2 regions of the Pseudomonas sp. LBUM1656 genome follow, and region 2 is predicted to be linked to the other one. Evidence: predicted binding sites of a transcription regulator. Region 2 holds the regulator's gene; the other holds the start of a gene.
What was found. Region 2 encodes sigma-54, which starts transcription at its own class of promoters, with help from an activator protein. Its sites were predicted from a motif close to ANTGGCATNNANNTTGCTNT; they were not measured.
Positions count from the first base shown of each region.

Region 1: the regulator sigma-54 is predicted to act here: its motif matches at 3,045-3,064, upstream of flgB (flagellar basal body rod protein FlgB).

Region 1 is NZ_CP166800.1:4,786,393-4,793,001, forward strand. Features, by position in the region: gene flgE (flagellar hook protein FlgE) at 62-1,375, opposite strand; gene flgD (flagellar hook assembly protein FlgD) at 1,407-2,132, opposite strand; gene flgC (flagellar basal body rod protein FlgC) at 2,148-2,591, opposite strand; gene flgB (flagellar basal body rod protein FlgB) at 2,595-3,002, opposite strand; gene cheR (protein-glutamate O-methyltransferase CheR) at 3,363-4,190, opposite strand; gene ACA072_RS21590 (chemotaxis protein CheV) at 4,237-5,169, opposite strand; gene flgA (flagellar basal body P-ring formation chaperone FlgA) at 5,252-6,013, shown strand; gene flgM (flagellar biosynthesis anti-sigma factor FlgM) at 6,167-6,493, shown strand; gene ACA072_RS21605 (flagella synthesis protein FlgN) at 6,542-6,609, shown strand, end outside.
Region 2 is NZ_CP166800.1:1,007,185-1,013,793, forward strand. Features, by position in the region: gene ACA072_RS04320 (superoxide dismutase) at 1-202, shown strand, start outside; gene ACA072_RS04325 (ZIP family metal transporter) at 233-1,126, shown strand; gene ACA072_RS04330 (HPr family phosphocarrier protein) at 1,233-1,508, opposite strand; gene rapZ (RNase adapter RapZ) at 1,524-2,381, opposite strand; gene ptsN (PTS IIA-like nitrogen regulatory protein PtsN) at 2,384-2,848, opposite strand; gene hpf (ribosome hibernation-promoting factor, HPF/YfiA family) at 2,861-3,169, opposite strand; gene ACA072_RS04350 (RNA polymerase factor sigma-54) at 3,244-4,737, opposite strand; gene lptB (LPS export ABC transporter ATP-binding protein) at 5,010-5,735, opposite strand; gene lptA (lipopolysaccharide transport periplasmic protein LptA) at 5,735-6,283, opposite strand; gene lptC (LPS export ABC transporter periplasmic protein LptC) at 6,270-6,609, opposite strand, start outside.

The DNA of each region.
Region 1 (6,609 bases), 2.7 Mb from region 2:
CAAATCCCGGCCATAAAAAAACCCCTCTCGCGAGGGGTTCTTTATGCAGCGCTATCCAGCATCAGGTCATCTGAATGATGGTCTGCATGATGGTGCTCTGGGTGGAGATGGTCTTGGCGTTCGCCTGGTAGTTGCTCTGCGCCTTGATCAAATCAACCAGTTCGTTGGTCAGGTTGACGTTGGACTCTTCCAGGGAGTTGGACACTACCGCACCCAGCGTACCGGTTTTCGGTGCATCGACACCGGCCACGCCCGAGGCGAAGGTTTCTTTCCAGCGCGTACCACCGATTGGCTGCAAGCCTTGCTCGTTGGCGAAGCTGGCGACCGCAACCTGGCCGATGGCCTTGGTTTGCTGGTTGCTGAAGTTGGCGGTCATGATGCCGCTTTCGTCGATGGTCAGGCTGGAGATCTGGCCAGTGGCGTAGCCGTCCTGATACTGCTGGGTACGGGCAGTCGCCGAGTTGAAAGAGGTGGTTTTGGTCATGTCGAATTTCACCCCCCCAGTGGCCGGAACCGAACCATTAGGGCCCCAGACTTTCGGCGTCACGCTGCCGTTGGTTACCACGCCGGGCACCCAACCGGTCAGATTGAAGGTTTTGCCGGTCACGGCAAAACCCGCACTGCCGGTCATGGTGTTGACGGTACCGTCAGAGTTGAAGGTCACGTTGGCCGTCACAGGCACCGGAGGTTCGGTGGCCGGATTGGAAGGCGAACGACCGTCCACGTAGGTGTACACGGTCCACGCGTTAGTACCGGTTTTTACGTAATACTGATCCAGAGTGTGCTGGTTACCCTGGCTGTCGTAGATCGGTGTGGAGATTGGCTTGTTATAGCTCAATGGCTCGGCCGGGTTGAACGGCGTAACGGTCGGAAGGGTTTCCGAGGAGTTAAGGTTCATGGTCTGGTCGACGCGAGTGGTCGCCTTTGGCGACAGGCTCGAGGTGTCGATTTTCAGGTCGGTCAGCACACCATTGATGATCTTGCCGTTGTCATCAACGCCGTAACCTTGCAGACGGTTACCGTTGTTGTCGACAACATAGTTTTCAGCGTCAGTCTTGAACGCGCCGGCACGGGTGTAGCTCAGGGAACCGTTGTCGCTGAGGATGAAGAAACCGTTGCCCTGGATACCCATGTCCAGCACGTTGCCGGTGTTGTTCACATCGCCCTGACCGAACTGCTGGGCAACGTTGGCCAGACGCACGCCGTTGCCGACGGTCTTGCTGCCGGTACCCAGGCGCGTGGCCGAATACACGTCTTCGAATTCTGCACGGGACGATTTGAAACCGGTGGTCGCGACGTTGGCGATGTTGTTGCCGGTCACGTCCAGTTGTTTGTTGGCTGCATAGAGACCGCTAAGGCCGATATTGAAAGACATATTCCACTCCTTTGTGCCGTGTTAGTCGGCTCTATATACCAATGGTCTGTACTTTGGACAGGGCAACACTGCCCAGGCCTGCCAGGTTCAGCATCAACTCACCGCCGGTCTGGCTGATGGTCACGCTGTTGACGGTTGCCGGCAGGAAAGTCACCAGCGAGGTCGCCTTGCTGTCGTAAGTCGCGGTGGCGGCAAATTTGTAAGTGCCGGCCTTGGCCACTTCGCCCGCATCGTTCTTGCCGTCCCAGATGAAGCTGGCGTTGCCGGCTTTCTGGCTGCCCAGATCGATGGTGCGGACCACTTTGCCATCGGCGTCGGTGATCTTGACCATGACTGGATCCACCGATGCCGGGACAACGGCCGTGCCGTTGAAGCTCTTGGAGGTATCGACAACCGCTGTGTCGGTCTGCGCGACCACCGAACGGCCCACCAGCGAAGACGCTTGCAGCGCCTGCGAGGAGTTGTAGTTGCCGGCAATGCCGCTGACGGTATCGTTCAGCGTGGTGATGCCTTCCAGGCTACTGAACTGTGCCAGCTGAGCCACGAAATCACCGTTGTCCTGCGGCTCAAGCGGGTTCTGGTTTTTCAGCTGGGTGACCAGCAATTGCAGGAATGCATCCTTGCCCAACGCCTTTTTGCCGGTGGCGCTGTTCGTCGCCGAGGCCAGGCCGTCGCTGCTGGTGTTATTGGTCTTGACCGAAGAATTGGCCAGGACGTCCTTGATGTTCACGCCGCTGGTGGTATCGGTAACACTCATCTGAGTCGCCCCTTATCACTGACCGAGGGTCAGGACCTTCTGCATCATGGTTTTGGCGGTGTTCATCATTTCGGCGTTGGTCTGGAACGAACGACTGGCGGAAATCATGTCGGCCATTTCTTCGACGACGTTGACGTTCGGGTAGTAGACGTAGCCCTTGGCATCGGCGGCCGGATGGTTCGGCTCGTAACGTGCGTCCAGGTTGCTCTGGTCTTCGACCACGCCCAGCACTTGCACGCCTTGACCGGCGGCGTCCTGATTCTGGAACAGCGAATCGCTGCCGCCGCTCTGGCCGCCCTGGAACATGGTGGCGAATACCGGGTGACGGGCGCGATAGGTCTGGTCGATGCTCGACGAGACGGTTTCGGCGTTGGCGATGTTCGAGGCCACGGTGTTCAAGCGCGTGGTCTGAGCGCTCATGCCGCTACCGGCAATGTTGAAAACACTGGATAGGGACATGAATTACTCTCCGCGCAGGGCTGACATCAGCCCTTTGAATTTGCTGTTGAGCAGGGTGAAGCTGGCCTGGAAGCCGACGGCGTTTTCCGCGTAGTTCGACTGTTCCAGTTGGGCGTCCACAGTGTTCTGGTCGATCGACGGCTGCATCGGCGTGCGATACATCAGCGACTCGTCGCCATTGCCCAGGCCTTCGGCCTCGATATGACGGTTGTTGGTCATGTTCAAGGCAAACGTGCCGCCCTTGGATTTCTCGTTCTGTGCGGCGAGCACCTTGGAGAACTCCAGATCCCGAGCCTTGTAGTTCGGGGTGTCGGCGTTGGCGATGTTGTTGGCCAGGACTTCGGCACGCTGGGCGCGGAAGCCCAAGGCTTGTTCGTGGATACCGAGCGCTTTATCGAAGCTGATGCTCATGTCGGGAAACCTTCGGGTGACCTGATTTTTCGTAACAGAGACATAGCAAGCGGCGTGCCAATTCAAAAAAGCCCGGAAACCGGGGCTTTGCGGGCGGTGGCAAGGCGGCAATGCCAGAAAAGCGGCAACCGATTTCCGCCGCCTGCCGCTTTTCTGCCGCTTGTCACTGGCAACGACTATCCAAATGTGGGAGCGGGCTTGCTCGCGAATACGTCGTGTCAGTCGACATCTGCATAGCCTGACCCACCGCTTTCGCGAGCAAGCCCGCTCCCACAGGGGATTGAGGTGTTCTAGGGAAATCATCAGGCACAAAAAAACGGGAGCCGATGAGGGCTCCCGTTTTTTGATGCTGCCAACCAATCACTTCGCCTGGTAAATGATCCCCGGGCTGCACTGGACCATCTGGTAATGATCCGGCAAACCGTTCAGCGCCTCGGAGGCGCCGAGGAACAGATAACCGCCCGGCTTGAGCGTGCTGTGAATGCGCAACAGGATGTCTTTCTTCACCTCGGCGGAGAAGTAGATCAGCACGTTGCGGCAGAACACGATGTCGAACTTGCCCAGGGCCGCGTAGCTGTCCAGCAGGTTGAACGAGCGAAATTCCACGCGGCTCTTGATCGGCGCCTTGATGGCCCAGCGTCCTGGCCCTTTCGGGTCGAAGTAACGCTGAAGGCGCTCGGGCGACAGACCACGGCCGATGGCCAGGCTGTCGTACTCGCCGGTCTTGCAGTTGGTCAGCATGGTGCCGGACAGATCGGTCGCGACAATTTGCGCGCCCATCTTCAACTGGCCCATGTTGACGCGCTCGAACTCGTCGATGGACATCGACAGCGAATACGGTTCCTGACCCGACGAGCACGCCGCCGACCAGATCCGCAGACGCTGACCGGGAGCCGCCTTGATCGCTTCGGGCAGCACCTTGTTCTTCAAGACTTCAAACGGATAGGTGTCACGAAACCACAGGGTTTCGTTGGTGGTCATGGCATCCACCACCATCTCGCGCAAACCGCTGCGCGGCTGGGTCTGGATGCGCTGAACCAGCTCACCCAGGGACTTGATGCCTTGCTGCTCCATCAGTTTGTTGAGACGGCTCGAGACCAGGTACTGCTTGTTTTCACCGAGCAAAATGCCACAGGCTTTTTCCAGGAATACCCGGAACTGTTCGAAATCCAAATTACCCGTAGACAAAGATGCCGCCTCTTAAATCGTGTTAACCACCAGGGGCAGAAGGCCCCTAGCTGATATCTGCTGCTTTGATCCGGTCGACTACCCGGGATGCCAGGTCATCAGGACGGAACTTGGCAAGGAAGTCATCCGCACCGACTTTCTTGACCATCGCCTGATTGAATACACCCGACAACGAAGTATGCAGGATGATATGAAGCTTTTGCATGCGCGGGTCGTTGCGGATCTCGGCCGTCAGGGTGTACCCGTCCATTTCCGGCATCTCGATGTCGGAAATCATCATCAGGAACTCTTCTTCCGGCTTCTTGCCGTCATCGACCAGCTTGCGCAGGTAGTCCAGCGCTTGCCTGCCGTCGTTCAACGCCACCACTTCGACGCCGACCGTCTGCAGGCAACGGGTCACCTGCTTGCGCGCCACCGACGAGTCATCGACCGTCAATACCCGCAACGACAACGCCTTGTGCTGGGTTTCGACATCCACTACGCCGACCGAAATCGCTTCCGGTGTCGGCGCGACTTCCGCCAGCACTTTCTCGACGTCGATGATTTCGACTAACTGATTGTCGACCCGAGTCACAGCCGTCAGGTAATGATCGCGTCCCGTGCCCTTGGGTGGCGGATGAATCTCCTCCCAGTTCATGTTGACGATGCGCTCCACCGATCGCACCAGGAAACCCTGGGTCTTGGTGTTGTACTCCGTGATGATCACGAACGGGTTGCTTTGATCTTTAAGTGCGCCGGAGCCTGTCGCCATCGCCAGATCAAGAATCGGAATGGTCGCCCCCCGGATATTTGCCACACCGCACACGACAGGACTGGACTTGGGCATCAAGGTCAGTTTGGGGCATTGCAGCACTTCCCGAACCTTGAACACGTTGATCCCATACAGCTGCTGGCCGTCGAGACGGAACAACAACAGCTCAAGGCGATTCTGCCCAACCAGTTGCGTGCGCTGGTTTACCGCATCCATTACACCAGCCATGCACAGACTCCTACACCAACGCTTAAGTGTGTTGCGACGCACATTTATTGCTAAACGGCACGGCGCTTGCTTTTTAACTCTTATGAACACAGAACCGACATTTTTCCGACGCCTGACATCAACTTCCCGCAAATGGCTTTGCGCGATGTCGGCCGTTTGCCTGTTCAACGCTGGCAGCCCTGCCCTTGCTGACGCGGTTACCTTGCCTGACATGCTTATCGGCGTCACTCAGGGCTTTCTTGAATTCACCGTAGAGGACTATTTGGCCACCAGTCAAACGGAAGGCCGCTACGAAATCGAGGTCAACCAGCTCGATCCGCGACTGCGCATGCCCATGTGCGACAAGGAATTGACAGCCACCCTGGAGAGTCCGGCGACCCCGATCGGACGGGTCACGGTCAAGGTCCGCTGCGACAGTACGTCCCCCTGGACGGTCTTCGTACCCGCTCAAGTCCGCCTGTTTCGGGACGTTGTCACGACCACGCGGCCGCTCAAGCGCGCTGGGGTCATCGAGCCCGGCGATGTCATGCTGCGCGAGCGGGACATCAGCCTGATCAACCAGGGTTATTTCACCTCCATGGAACAGGCCATCGGGCAGAAACTTACCCGACCAACGGTTGCCAATCAGGTGCTGACGCTGGTTCATCTTGAACAGGCGGAGGTCATCAGCAAGGGCGATCAAGTGGTGATTACCGCCCGCAGTGGTACGCTCAGTGTGCGTATGCCGGGCGAAGCCCTGTCCAACGGCGGCCTGCGTGAACAGATTCGGGTGAAAAACCTCAACTCCCAGCGGGTCATCAAGGCGCAAGTCATGGCGCCGGGCCAGGTGGAAGTAGCCATGTAGAACGATCTGAGGGTGAAAGATGGCGCGCCGCCCGGCTGTTCCCTAAACTGTGCCAAGCGCTGGCGCATGCAAGCTCATTGATAAATGGGCCTAAAGTTTTCGCAGGGAGAGCCGAAAACATGGCAAGCGTCCAAATACCCAGAGGTTTTTATCATGGTCATCGATTTCAGCCGTTTGAACAGTTCCTCATCACTTACCGGTAGTACGCGTACCAGCACCGCGAAGGAAACTGCCGAAACCGGCAAATCCGCGCCGCTGAATACCCCGGCCGAACAGGCCAGTACCGCCAAAAGCGGGGAATCGGTACACCTCAGCAATGAGGCTCAACAGTTGCAGAAGGTCACTGACAAGCTGCGTGATCAGCCTGCCGTCGACAACGCCCGCGTGGCGGAGTTGAAAGCAGCGATTGCCGATGGCAGCTATAAAGTCGACAGCAACCGTGTAGCCAGCAAACTGCTCAACTTCGAAGCCCAGCGCTAGGCCACGGCCTGCGCCAGGCTTTTGGACGCTTAAACCCCAAGGCCAGCCATGCACGACACTAATTTACTGCAACTGATCACCGACGATTTTGCTCCAGCACACTACTTGCTGGAGTT
Region 2 (6,609 bases):
GCAAAAGACCCTGATCGTGGAAAGCAGCGGTAACCAGGACAGCCCGTTGATGAATGGCAACACGCCAATCCTCGGCCTGGATGTCTGGGAGCACGCCTACTACCTGCAATACCAGAACCGCCGTCCGGAATACATCAATGCGTTCTACAGCGTGATCAATTGGCCCGAAGTCGCTGCGCGTTATCAGGCTGCGCTGGTTTAAGTCCTCTATAAAAACAATCCAAGGCTGACTATGGGCACTGAAACACTGGCGATCGGAAGCGGACGAATGTTTCGTTACGCATTGGGGTCGCTATTGCTGCTGGCGGGCATGTCGTTGTTGGTTGCCCATGGACTGGCGTGGCTCGATCTCGAACCCAAACTGTTGCGCGCACTGCAGGGCGGGGCGATTTGCGCCTTGGGCACGGCGTTGGGTGCGGTGCCGGTGCTGGTGATTCGGCGGATGCCGCAGGCGGTCAGCGATACACTGCTGGGTTTTGGCGCCGGGGTGATGCTAGCGGCGACGGCGTTTTCGCTGATCGTTCCGGGTATCTCCGCCGCTGAAAGCCTGGGACTGACACCTTGGGCGGCCAGCGGCCTGATCAGCTTCGGCATCATGCTCGGCGCATTCGGGCTGTTTCTGGTGGACCGAAAAGTGTCGGGCGCCTCGCCGGAAATGCTTGTCGGAACCTTGGAACGGCCAGTCATCCCGCCACGGATCTGGTTGTTTGTGTTTGCCATCATTGCCCACAACATTCCTGAAGGCATGGCGGTCGGGGTTTCGGCCGGTGGCGGAATGCCGGATGCCGACAGCCTGGCCATGGGCATCGCGTTGCAGGATGTACCGGAAGGGCTGGTGATCGCGCTGGTGCTGGCAGGGGCGGGTATGTCGCGGGTCAAGGCGTTCCTGATCGGTGCGGCATCAGGGCTGGTCGAACCAGTCTTCGCGTTGTTGTGCGCGTGGTTGGTGAGCCTGGCCGAATTGCTGTTGCCGTTGGGATTGGCGCTGGCGGCGGGGGCGATGTTGCTGGTGGTCACCCATGAAGTCATCCCCGAGTCGCGACGCAATGGCCACGACAAGCTGGCGAGCCTTGGGTTGTTGATCGGGTTTTGTTTGATGATGGTGATGGATACGGCGTTGGCTTGAGACAAGATCAAAAGATCGCAGCCTCGTTTCACTCGACAGCTCCTACAGGCCTACGCGGATCCCTGTAGGAGCTGTCGAGTGAAACGAGGCTGCGATCTTTTGACTTTTATTCGCCTTCGCCAAAGTAGTCGTTGATCAAATCCACCAATGCCTGCAGCGCCTCATCAGCCTTTTCACCTTCGGTGCTCAGGTGAATCTTTGTGCCTTTGCCCGCCGCCAACATCATCATCGCCATGATGCTTTTGCCATCGACCGTGGATTCTGGCGTGCGTCCTACTCTGATCGTGCAGTCCTTGAACTCACCGGCAACACCGACGAATTTTGCCGAAGCGCGCGCATGCAGGCCCAGCTTGTTGATGATTTCGATTTCCAGAGCAGGCATCGCGATGTGAATCCTTTAGCTGAGGTCGCGGTGGCGAACCTGGACGTTCTTCAGGGATTGTTGCAGGACCTGGCCCAGACGTTCGGTCAGGTAGACGGAGCGGTGATGCCCGCCAGTGCAGCCAATGGCAACGGTGACATAGGCTCGGTTGCTGGCGGCAAAGCGCGGCAACCACTTGAGCAGGTACGTTGAGATGTCCTGGAACATCTCTTCGACATCCGGTTGCGCCGCCAGGTACTCGGCCACCGGTTGATCAAGCCCGGACTGCTCGCGCAATTCGGGCTTCCAGTAAGGGTTGGGCAGGCAGCGCACGTCGAACACCAGGTCGGCATCCACCGGCATGCCACGCTTGAACCCGAAAGATTCCACCAGGAACGCAGTACCGGCTTCAGGCTGGTTCAACAGGCGCAACTTGATGGTATCGCGCAGCTGATACAGGTTCAGGTTGGTGGTGTTGACCTTGAGATCGGCCAGGTCGGCGATAGGGCCCAGTAACTGGGTCTCGTCTTGAATCGCCTCGGCCAACGAACGGTGCGCAGTGCTCAGAGGGTGGCGTCGACGGGTTTCCGAAAAGCGTTTGAGCAACGTTTCTTCATCGGCGTCCAGATACAGCACATCGCATTTGATATGCCGACTGCGGACTTCTTCGAGTAATTCGGGAAACCGCGACAGGTGACTCGGCAGGTTGCGCGCGTCGATGGAGACGGCAACCAGCGGTTGTGCCAGTTCGGTATGAATCAGCGCGCGCTCGGCCAGCTCCGGCAGCAATCCGGCGGGCAGGTTGTCGATGCAGTAGTAGCCGTTGTCCTCGAGAACATCGAGTGCGGTACTTTTACCTGAGCCGGAACGGCCACTGACAATGATCAAGCGCATGATTAGTGACCGTTTTGCTCGTCCAGGACAACCTGATACAAGGCTTCATTGCTCGGGGCGCTGCGCAGTTTTTCGCGCACCTCCTTGCGATCGAGCATGCTAGCGATCTGGCGCAGTAGCTCCAGGTGCGCATCGGTGGCGGCTTGCGGGACCAGCAGAACGAATAACAGGTCAACCGGGGCGCCGTCGATGGCGTCGAAATCGATGGGTGCATCGAGGTGCATCAAGGCACTGATGGGTGAGGTGCAACCCTTGAGGCGACAGTGGGGGATGGCGATGCCGTTGCCAAAACCGGTAGAACCGAGTTTTTCACGGGCGACCAGGCTCTCGAAAACATCCTGCATGGCCAGATCCGGCACTTCGCGATGGATTAGGTTGGCAATTTGCTCGAGGGCTTTCTTTTTGCTGCCGCCCGGCACGTTCACGAGGGAACGGCCGGGGGTCAGGATGCTTTCAAGTCGGATCATGGGTTGGGAGTGTTAACGACCGGTCGCGCCCTGTAGGAGGCTCTGGGTCTTTTCCTTATGCTTTTTGAGTTGTTTATCGAGCTTGTCGGTCAATGCGTCGATCGCCGCGTACATATCAGTATGCTCCGCGTTGGCGACCACTTCATTGCCGGGAATATGCAGCGTGGCTTCGATTTTTTGCTTGAGCTTTTCGACCGTCATCGTGACCTGCACGTTGGTGATCTTGTCGAAATGCCTCTCTAATCGTTCGAGTTTTTCGCCGATGTAGGTGCGAAGAGGTTCGGTCACTTCCAGTTGGTGTCCACTGATGTTGACTTGCATACAGCTTCTCCTTCGTTGCCAGTGCATAAAGCGGCAGGCAGAAATGCCTGCCACTGGAACGCTGTGGCGTGGCTCTACATCAACCGCTTGCGTTCGCTCGAAGGCGCGATCCCGAGGGATTCGCGGTACTTGGCGACGGTGCGGCGAGCCACCTGAATGCCTTGTGCCTCCAGTAAACCAGCGATCTTGCTGTCACTCAACGGCTTTTTCTGATTTTCCGCGGCAACCAGTTTTTTGATGATCGCGCGAATCGCTGTGGACGAGCATTCACCGCCTTCGGAGGTGCTGACGTGGCTGGAGAAAAAGTATTTCAGTTCATATATGCCCCGAGGGGTATGCATGAATTTCTGCGTGGTCACCCGGGAAATCGTCGATTCGTGCATACCCACCGCTTCGGCGATGTCATGCAGCACCAGCGGTTTCATTGCTTCGTCGCCGTACTCCAGGAAGCCGCGCTGATGCTCGACGATCTGGGTGGCTACTTTCATCAGGGTTTCGTTGCGACTTTGCAGGCTTTTGATGAACCAGCGGGCTTCTTGCAACTGATTGCGCATGAAAGTGTTGTCGGCGCTGGTGTCGGCGCGGCGCACAAAGCCGGCGTACTGGGCGTTGACCCGCAGACGTGGCACGGATTCCTGGTTCAGCTCCACCAGCCAGCGCTCATTGTCCTTGCGCACGATCACGTCAGGAACAACGTACTCGGCTTCACTGGACTCGATCTGCGAACCCGGACGAGGGTTGAGGCTCTGCACCAGCTCGATCACCTGGCGCAGTTCATCTTCCTTGAGCTTCATGCGGCGCATCAGCTGGCTGTAGTCGCGGCCGCCTAGCAGGTCGATGTAATCAGTGACCAGACGCTTGGCTTCGGCCAGCCAAGGCGTCTTGGCGGGCAGTTGGCGCAGTTGCAGCAGCAGGCATTCGCCCAGGTTGCGGGCGCCAATGCCGGCAGGTTCGAATTGCTGGATGCGGTGCAGTACGGCTTCGATCTCGTCCAGCTCGATGTCCAGCTCCGGATCGAAGGCCTCGAGAATTTCTTCGAGGGTTTCGTCCAGGTAGCCCTGATTGTTGATGCAATCGATCAGGGTCACGGCGATCAGGCGATCGGTGTCGGACATCGGTGCAAGGTTCAGTTGCCACAGCAAATGGCTTTGCAGGCTTTCGCCGGCCGATGTGCGGGTGGTGAAGTCCCACTCGTCGTCATCGTTGCTCGGCAGGCTGCTGGCGCTGGTCTGGTAGACGTCTTCCCACGCGGTATCGACAGGCAGTTCGTTGGGAATGCGCTCGTTCCAGTCACCTTCCTCGAGGTTGTCCACCGTCGGGGCGGTTTCCTGGTAGGAGGGTTCCGAGACATCGGCGTTGGGGAGCTGTTCGGCTTTGTCGGCCAAGGGGTCGGCGTTATCGAAGTCGTCGCCTTCTTCCTGGCGTTCGAGCATCGGATTGGACTCCAGGGCCTCCTGGATTTCCTGTTGCAGGTCCAGGGTCGACAATTGGAGCAGGCGGATGGCCTGTTGCAGCTGCGGTGTCATCGTCAGCTGCTGGCCCATTCTCAAGACTAGCGATGGTTTCATGGCAGGGGCTTAACACCTTATTCGCCGGCGCACATGCGCCATCCACTACAGGGCGCCGGAGCGCCAAACATAAGCAAATTATATGCCCGAAACTGCAGCGTTTGCCTAGAGCGCTGTAACAATAAAAACTTTTAAAGTCTTATTGACGAGCTGCCCTTGCTGATAGCTGAACATCTTTGAGGCCAGCGTTTGCCTAGAGCGCTGTAACAATAAAAAAATGTTGATTTTTTATCGAGACAAACGCTCGGACAATCAGCCAGACACCTTGGTGCTTAAAGGCGGAACTCGTGGCCCAGATACACTTCCTTGACCAGTTCGTTGGCCAGGATGGTAGCGGAGTCACCTTCGGCGATCAGTTGGCCATCGTTGACGATGTAGGCGGTTTCGCAGATGTCCAGGGTTTCACGGACGTTGTGGTCCGTGATCAGCACGCCAATGCCTTTGGCCTTGAGGTGATAGATGATCTGTTTGATGTCGCCCACCGAAATCGGGTCCACACCGGCGAAAGGTTCGTCGAGCAGGATGAATTTCGGGTTGGTGGCCAGTGCACGTGCAATTTCCACGCGGCGGCGTTCACCACCGGACAGGCTCATGCCAAGGTTGTCGCGGATGTGACTGATGTGGAATTCCTGCAGCAGGCTTTCCAGCTCTTTGCGACGATCGGCCTTGTCGAGTTCCTTGCGGGTCTCGAGGATGGCCATGATGTTGTCGGCCACCGAGAGTTTGCGGAAGATCGACGCTTCTTGCGGAAGATAGCCGATACCGGCCTTTGCACGACCGTGCATAGGCTGGTGGCTGACGTCGAGGTCGTCGATCAATACGCGACCCTGATCGGCCTGCACCAGGCCAACGATCATGTAGAAACAGGTGGTCTTGCCGGCGCCGTTAGGACCCAGCAGGCCGACGATCTGACCGCTGTCGATGGACAGGCTGACGTCACGCACGACCTGGCGGCTCTTGTAGCTCTTGGCCAGATGCTGAGCTTTCAGAGTTGCCATTACTGGGCCTTTTTCTCGTCGGTTTTCGGCTTGGGCTGGATCACCATGTCAATGCGCGGACGCGACTCGGTAACCTTGCTGCCCGTAGCACGCCCGGCGCTCGCCAGCTTTTTCGCGGTGTCGTAGACGATTTTTTCGCCTTGGGTGACGTTGTTGTCCTTGTCGACAACTTTCGCCTTGTCGATCAGCACGACGCGGTTTTGCGAGGCGTGGTACTGGATGGTCACACCCCAACCCTGAACAGGCTTGGTGTCACCGGCCGTTTGCAGTTGCTCGAAGTAGGCGAGGTTGCCCACCGAAGTCACCACGTCGATGTCACCAGCCGCGGTGCGGGTGATGGTCACGGTGTTGCCGGTAACCTTCATCGAGCCCTGGGTAATGATCACGTCACCTTTATAGGTGGCAATGCCATTCTTGTCGTCCAGTTGGGCGTCGTCGGCCTGAATGCGGATAGGCTGCTCTTGATCGTTCGGCAGAGCCCAGGCGCTCACGCTTCCCAGTGCTGCGCCCAGACTGAGCAAAATAGGGAGAGTTTTAACGAGCCTCATACTGTCCTCTTACGTTCGATAGCAGGTGTATCCTGCTTTCTTTCAAGTACGCTTTCATTCCGTTGCCTGTCGATACACCGCCAGCGCCGTCGATTCTAACGGGTTGATCGGTCTGCGCATATTGCTGCTGCGGGAACACCGTCATTCGGGTGGTGGTAATCAGGGTTTTGCGGTTTTTTTCGTCGAAACGCGTGATGCGCACCGAGTCGATCAGCTCGACCTGAGTGCCGTCCGGGTTGACTTCGCCGTGCTCGCTCTGGACGTGCCAGGGAAACTCGGTGCCACGAAACATGTTCAGGTCGGGGTTGGTCAGCAACGTCACCTCG